Regions from separate parts of the Sphingobium fluminis genome, predicted to be linked through region 2. Evidence: riboswitches for the same ligand, from Rfam matches in the RefSeq annotation. Region 2 holds a riboswitch; each other region holds the start of a gene.
The links. A riboswitch is a leader RNA that binds a small molecule or an ion and turns the genes downstream of it on or off. The one in region 2 is predicted to bind cobalamin.
Positions count from the first base shown of each region.

Region 1 (3,276 bases), on a different contig from region 2:
CGCTGGGCGAATTGCTGAGCCGCGAACAGGGCAAGCCCTTTGCCGAAGCGAAGGGAGAGATCGCTTATGGGGCGGGCTTTGTCGAATGGTTCGCCGAGGAAGGCAAGCGCGCCTATGGCGAGGTCGTGCCGTCGCACGCGGCCGACCAGCGCATCGTCGTGCTGAAACAGGGCGTGGGCGTGGTGGGCGCGATCACGCCATGGAATTTCCCGACCGCGATGGTCACGCGCAAACTCGCCCCGGCGCTGGCGGCGGGATGCACCATCGTCATCAAGCCGGCATCGGCGACCCCCTATTCCGCGCTGGCGCTGGGCGTGCTGGCTGAACAGGCAGGCATTCCGGCAGGCGTCGTCAACATCGTCACCGGCTCCGCGCGCGCGATCGGCGGCGAACTCACCGCCAATCCGCTCGTGCGCAAGATCAGCTTCACCGGATCGACCGAAACCGGCCGGGGGCTGCTGCGCGCCTGTGCCGATACGGTCAAGAAGGTCAGCATGGAACTGGGCGGCAACGCGCCCTTCCTCGTGTTCGACGACGCCGATGTCGACGCGGCGGTCGACGGCGCGATGATCTCAAAATTCCGCAACAATGGTCAGACCTGCGTCTGCACCAACCGCTTCTATGTGCAGGACGGCATCCATGATGCCTTCGTCGCGAAGCTGGTCGACCGGGTGAAGGCGCTCAAGGTCGGCTATGGCATGGACGAAGGGACGGCCGTCGGCCCGCTGATCGACGAAAAGGCCGTCGAGAAGGTGGAGGAGCATCTCGCCGACGCGCTGGAGGGCGGGGCGACGCTGTTGACGGGTGGGCATCGTAGCAGCCGGGGCGGCACCTATTTCGATCCCACCGTGATTGCGAATGTCGCGCCGGACATGAAACTCGCGCGCGAGGAGACGTTCGGGCCGCTGGCGGGGATCATCCGCTTTACGCACGAGGCCGACGCGATCCGCCTCGCCAATGACAGCGAGTTCGGGCTCGCGAGCTATTTCTACGCCAGCGACCTTGGCCGCGTGTGGCGCGTCGCCGAAGCGCTGGAGGCGGGCATGGTCGGCATCAACACCGGCCTCATTTCCACCGAAGTCGCCCCCTTTGGCGGCATCAAGCAGTCGGGCCTTGGCCGCGAAGGCTCCCGTCATGGCCTCGACGATTATATGGAGATCAAATATCTGTGCATGGGGATCGGCGCTGCGGGCTGACCCGGCAAGGCGGCGAAACAGCATTGGCTTGGGGGCGGTTTTGATCTAGGGCGAGCGCGCAAGGACCGGGTGAAGCCGGCCTTTGCATGATCGCGCCGGTGCCCCTTTCGGGGCTTAATCGGGAATGCGGTGCGGGCGCTCCAAAGCGCCTCAATCCGTGGCTGTCCCTGCAACTGTAAGCGGATAGCGCGATGCACAGGCTCCTCATTCGAGGGGCAGTCACTGGACGGCGCATCGCGCCATGTCCGGGAAGGCGTGCATCAAGCTGTGACCCGCGAGCCAGGAGACCTGCCGGCGCACCGGTCGCTCTTGCCTTGGTCCAGGGGATGGTCATGGCACGGTAACTCTCCGTCTGAGCGACGAACTGTGCGGCTGGGGCTGCACGGTCGCGTGGCTATGGGCGATCTGTCGCGCCCGCCCGTCGTCGCGCGCCGACCGGACCTGTCCGGCAAGCCCCGCCTTAAGTCTCGCTCCGGCGCGCGGGGAGTTTCCATGTCCGACCTGTCAAAGGTGCCGGTCACCATCGTCACCGGCTTTCTGGGCGCCGGCAAGACCACGCTCATCAGCCATCTGATCCGCAATGCCGGCGGTCGCAGGCTGGCGGTGGTGGTCAATGAATTCGGCTCGCTCGGCGTTGATGGCGACATATTGGCGGCCTGCGCGATCCCCGACTGCCCGGCGGAAAATATCGTCGAGCTGGCCAATGGCTGCATCTGCTGCACGGTGGCGGACGATTTCATCCCGACCGTCGAAACGCTGCTCGCGCTCGACCCACGCCCCGACCATATCCTCATAGAAACTTCAGGGCTGGCGCTGCCCAAGCCGCTGCTCAAGGCGTTCGACTGGCCCGCAATCCGCAGCAGGATCACCGTGGACGGCGTGCTGGCGCTCGCCGATGCGGAGGCGGTCGCGGCGGGCCGGTTCGCGCCGGATGTCGCCGCACTCGATGCGCAGCGCGCCGCTGATCCCGGCATCGACCATGAAACGCCGCTGTCCGAAGTGTTCGAGGACCAGCTCGCCTGCGCCGACATGGTGTTGCTGACCAAGGTCGATCTTGCCGGGCCGGAGGGCGTCGCCGCCGCGCGCGCGGTCATCGCGGCGGAATCGCAGCGCCGCGTGCCGGTGATCGAGCTGACCGAAGGCGTGATCGACCCGAACCTGATCCTGGGCCTTTCCGCCGCCGCAGAGGATGATATCGCCGCGCGCCCGTCGCACCATGATGGCGACGACGACCATGAGCATGAGGATTTCGACAGCATCGTGGTCGAATGGGGCGAGATTGCCGATCCCGCCGCGCTGGCCGCGCGGATCGAGTCGTTGGCGCGTGAGCAGAATATCCTGCGGGTGAAGGGCTATGCCGCCGTCGCGGGCAAGCCGATGCGGATGCTGGTGCAGGCGGTCGGCGCGCGGGTGCGGCACCAATATGACCGGCCGTGGCGACCGGATGAAGCCCGGCGCACCACGATGGTCGTCATCGCCGAACATGACCATATCGACGCCGACGCCATTCGCGCGACGCTGCTCGGATAAAAACGCGCGATGCACGTCATCTTCCGCGAAACGCACGGGATGGAGGAAAATGCCGTCCCGCAGGATCTTGGGCAATCGCCCGCGGATCTGGTTGTCCTGTCCTTTTCGGACAGCGATCTGGGGGCGTTCGCGGCGGCTTGGCATCAGGCGCGCGCGGCTGACGCGGCTTTTCCGACGCTCAGGCTCGCCAATCTGGCGGCGCTGGCGCATCCGCTGTCGGTCGATACCTATGTCGAACGCACGCTGGCGGGCGCGAAGGCGATCCTGATCCGGCTGATCGGCGGCACGCCCTATTGGAGCTATGGGCTGCAACAGGTAGAGGCGCTGGCGCGCTCGCGCGGCATCGCGCTGGCGGTGCTGCCTGCCGATGGCTTTGAGGATGCGCGGCTGGACGCGGTATCGACCGTAGCCGTGCCTGAATTGCGCGAGCTGGCGCGGCTGTGCGACGCGGGCGGGGCGGAGGCGGCGTGGGCGGCGCTTGGCGAGTTGGCGCGCGCGGCTGGGCTGATCGATGGGTCGGCGGTGGAGGATGCGCCGCTGCCGATGGTCG
Region 1 covers NZ_JBBJUK010000005.1:219,189-222,464, forward strand. The annotation lists gene WG907_RS14515 (NAD-dependent succinate-semialdehyde dehydrogenase) at 1-1,196, shown strand, start outside; cobalamin riboswitch at 1,276-1,506, shown strand; gene cobW (cobalamin biosynthesis protein CobW) at 1,689-2,726, shown strand; gene cobN (cobaltochelatase subunit CobN) at 2,736-3,276, shown strand, end outside.
Region 1: it holds a riboswitch for cobalamin, as region 2 does, so the genes downstream of both, cobW (cobalamin biosynthesis protein CobW) here and WG907_RS03060 (TonB-dependent receptor) in region 2, are expected to answer to the same signal.

Region 2 (3,276 bases):
GGCGGGGCAATCCGCTGCGCCCGCCGGCAATTTCATGATAAGGGGCTCCCAAGGGAGTATAGTTTTGGACGATGCAGACCATGGAGCGGCGAATGTCGAGCAGTTGCTCGATACCCCCGGACTTGCCGATGCGCTGGAAAGCGATCGGTTCAAGCAATTTCTCGACCATATGCCGGTGGCGATTGCCGTTTCGGAACTGTTGCCCGAAGAGCGCATAACCTACGCCAATCTGGAGTTCGAACGGCTGACGGGTCAGTCCGCATCCGAACTGGAAGGTAAAAACTGGCAAGCCCTGCCAGGTGTAGCGTCCGCCCCCGACGATGACCGGCCACTGAGCGAGGCCGTGGAGGCCGATGAGGAATATGTCGGGACCTTCTCGATCAGCCTCGACGGGCAGACCGTCAATGTCGATGCATGGTCCAATACCATCGAAGACGACAGCGGCGAACCGAGTTTCCGATTGGTCGCTCTTGCCAGGACGGGGCAGGGATTGCGCAACGACGAGGAGATGGTTCGCCAGTCATTGCGGGACAAGGATACATTGCTGTTCGAATTGCAGCACCGGGTAAAGAACAACCTTCAGATGATCACGGCGCTCATCCGCATGGAAGCGCGTAATGTCTCCGATCAGGAGACCGGGGAACGGTTCGATCGCCTTGCCGGCCGGATCAATTCGCTCGCTCTGTTGTATCGCTCGCTATCGATCGAGGGTCAGGGCGACACAATCGATCTGGGCGTGTATCTAAGCCAGATCGCGTCCGCAGTCATTCAGGCGCATGCGCCCGAAGGCATCCGGCTCGACCTGAAGATCGACACCTGGCCAGTCGCGCTGGACGTTGCCATGCCCGCAGGCCTGGTCGTCAACGAATTGCTGACCAACAGCCTCAAACATGCTTTTCCCAACGATGAAGGCGGCACCATCACCCTGCACAGCCTGGTCGACGAGACCGGATGCCGGGTGACCGTGGCCGACGACGGCGTCGGCCTCGCCGATGGCATGACCTGGCCCAAGCCGGGAAAGCTCGGCGCAGTGATCGCGCAATCCCTGCGCCAGAATGCGAAAGCCGACTGGACGGTCACTTCCCGTCCCGGAAGCGGCATGCGGGTCGACATTTTCTTTGCAAGGAAAGATGCCGCGCCGAAGTGACCGTTAGAATAGATGATGGACGATCAGCGCCATCACGCTTTGGGCCAGGAGCATTCGCGGCCAGCGCGAGAGCTACTTGCGAACCGCCCGCCTGCCCGCTATCGGAGCGTTGTTCGGGGCAGCAATGGCCCGGACATGATCGCGCCGGTGCCTTGAAAGAGGCTTAAAAGGGAACGCGGTGCGGATGGTTTACGCCATCCAACTCCGAGGCTGTCCCTGCAACTGTAAGCGGTGAGTGCGATGCATATCGCTTTCTCCAGACCGGAGGAAGCAGCCACTGGGCCGGACGCTAAGTCATGCGAGGCCTGGGAAGGCCGTGCGTCCTGCTATGACCCGTGAGCCAGGAGACCTGCCAGCGTCTGGTCGCTCTTGCCCGGTCCAGGGGTTGGTCACGGCACGGTATCTTTCCGTTTGAGCGACGAACGGGCGGTGGGGGCCGCATCGGTTCGCGTGGCGGTCGCCTCGGCGTCCGGCTGTCTGCGCGCGCCGACCGTCGTTGGCGGCACGTCTCCACCCTAGTGTCGCGTGACGCCGGGAAGACATGCAATGGAATGGAAGACCATAGGATTTTTGCTGGCGACGGGGCTTGCCGCAACGACGACGCAACAGGCGCGCGCGGATAGCGCGGATAGCGCCGCCGAAAGTTCGACAGACATCATCGTTTCGGGGGTCCGGCCGGGTGCGCTGTTGCAAGAAACATCGACCGGATCGCGACTGGGACTGACCGCGCTCGAAATGCCGGCCAGCGTCACGCGGATCGACGGCGATTCGATCCGCGCGCGCGGCGATCTCGATATTCTATCGGCCGTTGTCCGCGCGCCGGGCGTCACATCCTCGGCGAATCCCGGCAATGGCGGCACAGCTCTGGCGCTTCGCGGCTTTTCGGGTCAAGGCTCGGTGCTTCAGCTCGTCGACGGGGTTCGGCTTTTCCCGGTCGCGGGCACGATCACCTTTCCGACCGATCCGTGGAATGTCGACCGGATCGAATTGTTGAGCGGCCCCGCATCGGTCCTGTATGGCCAAGGCGCGCTGGGCGGCGCGGTCAATATCATCACCCGGTCGCCCAATGCCGAACGCACGCAATTCGACGCCGAGGCCGGCTATGGATCGCAGAACAGCTGGCGCGCGGCGGCAGGGGTCGGCGGCCCGTTGAACGAGCAGTTTTCCTATCGGATCGACGCCAGCTATCGGGAATCGGACGGCTATGTCGATCGTGGCCATTCCAAAAGCCTCGCGCTTTCGGGCGCGCTGCGCTTCCGGCCGAATGAGAATTTCTCGCTCACCCTGCGCAACGATTATGGCAATCAGCGGCCGATGGAATATTTCGGCACGCCGCTGATCGACGGCAAGCTGGTGAAGGGCAACCAGCGGCGTAACTATAATGTCGCCGACGCGAGCCTGCACTATCGCGACAACCGGACTTCGCTGACGGCGGACTGGACGGTGGCGGAAGGCATCACCCTGTCCAATGCCGCCTACCGCCTGACGAGCAAGCGGTTGTTCAGGAATCTGGAAAGCTATTTCTACAATGGCGGCACCGGGCAGATCGACCGGATGGACAATTACGGCATCGTCCATGACCAGACCCAATATGGCGATCAGGCAACCGTGCGCATCAACAGACCGATCGCGGGCCTCAAAAATGATCTGGTCGTGGGATTCGACGCCAATCTGATCAAGCTGACCTATTCCAATGATTTCGGGTCGGACCCGCAGGAGGATATGGTCGATCCCTTCGCCTTCGATCCGGGCCTGTTCTTCGACACGCAGGGGATCGCGCCGCGCTATCGCACGCGGACGAACGAATATAGCATCTTCGCCGAAGACCGGCTGGCGCTGACCGACCAGCTTTCGCTGGTTGCGGGCATCCGGCACGAGCGCGACAAGGTGCAGCGCCGGAACATCGTCTATAATCCCGACGGCAGCACGAGCGAGGTCAACGCCTTCCCGCTGGGCGCGACGAACCGGAAGTTCCGCAACACGACATGGCGGATCGGCGGCGTTTATCAGCCAACATCGAATATCTCGCTCTATGGCCAATATTCGACCGGGGTCGATCCGCTCGGCACGCTGACGACCTTTACGACGAACAAGGCGCAGTTCGTCTTTACCAACGCCACCGGCGATCA
Region 2 covers NZ_JBBJUK010000001.1:623,184-626,459, reverse strand. The annotation lists gene WG907_RS03065 (sensor histidine kinase) at 65-1,147, shown strand; cobalamin riboswitch at 1,276-1,518, shown strand; gene WG907_RS03060 (TonB-dependent receptor) at 1,694-3,276, shown strand, end outside.

Region 3 (3,276 bases), 480 kb from region 2:
CGATGTGCTACGTCACCTATACGGGCCTTTGCCTGTGGCTGTCCCGACGGCAAAATGCCCCGCGTTCGCTCGTCTGGCTGGAGCGCATGAATATGGTCGTGGGGCTGGGCCTCCCGTTCGCGCTCGCCTCGTCCGCCGCCGCTTTCCTCATAACCATGCCACTGAGGACGGCGATCTGGTGGACGCCTGCCGGATTCCTGATCGGCGCGGCCGTGACGATCGTTGCAGGCTGTGTCGCCCCCACCATTGCGCGGCTGAGCTGGATGCTTCGGTTCGGCACGGGCATGATGATGATCCTTCTCCCGCTGCTCAGGATTCTAAGTGGAGGGCCGTGCTGGTCCGCCGCCATGGCCACGCAGCAGCCGGTCATCATCAGCCTGGACATTGCCTTCATTCTCGCGGGCGGCTGGATACTGGCAAGGCTACGGGCTCGTCAGCCGTTCGACCGGCTCATGACCTTGCAGGCGGCTGAGTAGTGATCGATATCGCGGCCCCCGCATTGGCGCTTTCCACTGCCTGCATCCTTGCCGTCGCGCTCGGTGATCCCAAGCGACGTCGGTCAGCCCGGCTATCGGGCAACGGGCACCGCCCCGCCCAGCGCCGTCTGCTCACCGTCTGCGCACTACTACCGGGACTGTTTTGCATCGGGCATGGCGATCCCTCCGCGTTCCTCATCTGGCTGGGGGGCTGCGCGGTTGCGGGCTGGCTTATCGCAATCGCCTTTTCGCGCGCGGCCGCCTCGTGCAGACGCAACGGCTGAAGCATGAACGGATTAACGTGAAACCGGATCATACTTTGATTTCAGTCCCCCGGACGCCTTCCCCCCTTTTTGCCTAGCTGGCGCATCGTAATGCGGAACCGATGCCATTTCGGCCGTATCAGGCCGTTCGCGACCCCGATAAGGAGAGTCGGGTGACATGCTCTTCACATCCGATTATGACCTCGCGAAACGATAATGGCAGGAGAGACGCTGATGGCCGAACGGAAATCGACCTTGACCCCGGATTTCAGATCGAACGATCCCTACGCCTATCTCGCTGCGGTCGAAGGTTATGAATTGCCGCAGGAATGGGTCGACAATATGCCCGTACCCGAGCTCCATGCGACGCGCATTCTGGCGGGCTATGACGAAGAGGGGTATGCGCGCGCGGGGGCATTCATGTCGCCGATATTCCTCGATCCGGCCTATGGCCTGCTGACGATGGCAGAGCGCGAGTTCATCGGCGTCATCGTATCGTCGATCAACGCCTGCCCAACCTGCCTGCTCATCCACGGGCACAAGCTGGGCGAGGAAATAGGCGACCATGGCAGGGCGCGACGCATCGCGATCAACTATCGGACGGTGGAGTTGAGCGTTCAGGAGCGAGCCATCGCCGATTATTGCGTGAAGCTGACTCAACAGCCAGGCCGGATGGAGGCAGCCGACGTCCAGGCGCTTCGCGACGCGGGCCTGAGCGACGCCAGGATTTACTACGTGATCGAACTGATCGGCGTATTCAACCTGACCAACCGGATGACGTCGGGCTATGGCATGCGTCCAGATGATGATTTCCTCGCGGCCATCGCACCGGCAGCGGGATAGCGACCCCCGGTTGCGCATCGCGATAAAGTCGTTGGCCTTGTGCCCGAATCGCATTATGGGCCGGCGAAGTCGGGCATGTTGCCAGGCTAAGATCGCGCTGGTGCCCGTGAGGGCTTAAAACGGGAATGCGGTAAGAATGACTTCGCTCTGACGAATATGGTCATTCCAATCCGTGGCTGTCCCTGCAACTGTGAGCGGTGAGCAAGGTGCGCATATTCCGCCATTCAAAATGGCGGAAAGTCACTGGAACCCACGCATAAAAATGCGGGTTCCGGGAAGGCCGCATACCGAGCGACGACCCGCAAGCCAGGAGACCTGCCAGCGCACCGGTCGCTCTTTGTCATGGTCCAGGGAAAGGCCAGGGCACGGTTTCTCTCCGTCTGAGCGACGAACCCATGCGGCGGGGGCCGCATCGGTGCGTGGCTGTGGGCGAAAGGCGCCTGCCCCTGCCGGCACCGACCGTTCGTTCGCCCGCCGGCATCAGCCCGAGTCAGGCGTCAGCGGCACGCCCCCGCCAGACGTTGCTCAGGCGCAAGGGGGTATTGACCATGAAGACATCCATGTATCGCGCGCTGATGAGCAGCATTTTCCTGCTGCCGGCCAGCGGTTTCGCACAGGCGGCGCTCGCCGATGAGCCAAGCAAGGTGACCGACACAATCATTGTCACGGCCAGCCGTGGCGCAGGCGGCATTTCCACCGCGACGCTCGGATCCTCCGCCACTGTCATCCAGTCCGTCGATCTTGAAAATCGTCAGACCGTCATTCTGTCCGACGTGCTGCGCGATGTGCCGGGCATTTCGGTTAACCGGACCGGACCGGTCGGCGGCAAGACCCAGATCCGCATTCGCGGCGCAGAAGCAAACCACACGCTGGTGCTGATCGACGGCATCGAGGCGGCCGATCCTTATGCTGGCGAGTTCGACTTCGCGACCCTGACGTCCGATCCGGGCGCGCGGGTAGAAATCCTGCGCGGCGAACAGAGCGCGCTTTACGGATCGGACGCGATCGGCGGCGTCGTCAACTATATCACCGCCAGCGGCCGCGAGATGCCGGGCTTTGCGGCGCGGCTGGAAGGTGGGTCGTTCGACACCGTCAGTGGCGCGGTGCGCGGTGCGGGCGTCGTCGGCGACCTCGACTATGCCATTGGCGGTTCCTATTCGGGCATCGGCGGCTATGTCGTTGCGCCCGGCGGTTCGCGGGAGATCGGTTCGAAGATTGGCACCGTCCACGGCAAGCTTGGCTATCAGATCGGCCAGCTTACCCTGCGAGCGATCGCGCGCTACAATTATACCGACGCCGACCTGAACGATCAGGATTATTTCGCCACCGGCAATGCGATCGATTCCGGGGGCCGCTACACCAACAGCGCCTTCTACGCGCTCATCGGCGCCAATTACAGCACGCAGGATGGCCGCTGGACAACGGACCTGAGCGCCCAGCTCAACAATTCGCGCCGCCGCGCCTATGACGACAATGGTGTGGAAAATTTCGGCGACACCGGTCGCCGTCGCAAGGTCTCGCTCGCTTCGACACTCAAGCTCGGCGACGATACAGTCGTTCACGCGATCACCGGTGCGGTCGATTATGAGCGTGAGGAATTTCAGGGCACGTCGCTGTTCCTCTCCGGCCCCAACCCATTCCAGGACACGGACAATTGGGGCATCGTTGGTCAGTATCAGCTGACGGTCGGCGAC
Region 3 covers NZ_JBBJUK010000001.1:1,100,658-1,103,933, reverse strand. The annotation lists gene WG907_RS05770 (PepSY-associated TM helix domain-containing protein) at 1-476, shown strand, start outside; gene WG907_RS05765 (hypothetical protein) at 476-760, shown strand; gene WG907_RS05760 (peroxidase-related enzyme) at 974-1,582, shown strand; cobalamin riboswitch at 1,664-1,919, shown strand; gene WG907_RS05755 (TonB-dependent receptor plug domain-containing protein) at 2,131-3,276, shown strand, end outside.
Region 3: it holds a riboswitch for cobalamin, as region 2 does, so the genes downstream of both, WG907_RS05755 (TonB-dependent receptor plug domain-containing protein) here and WG907_RS03060 (TonB-dependent receptor) in region 2, are expected to answer to the same signal.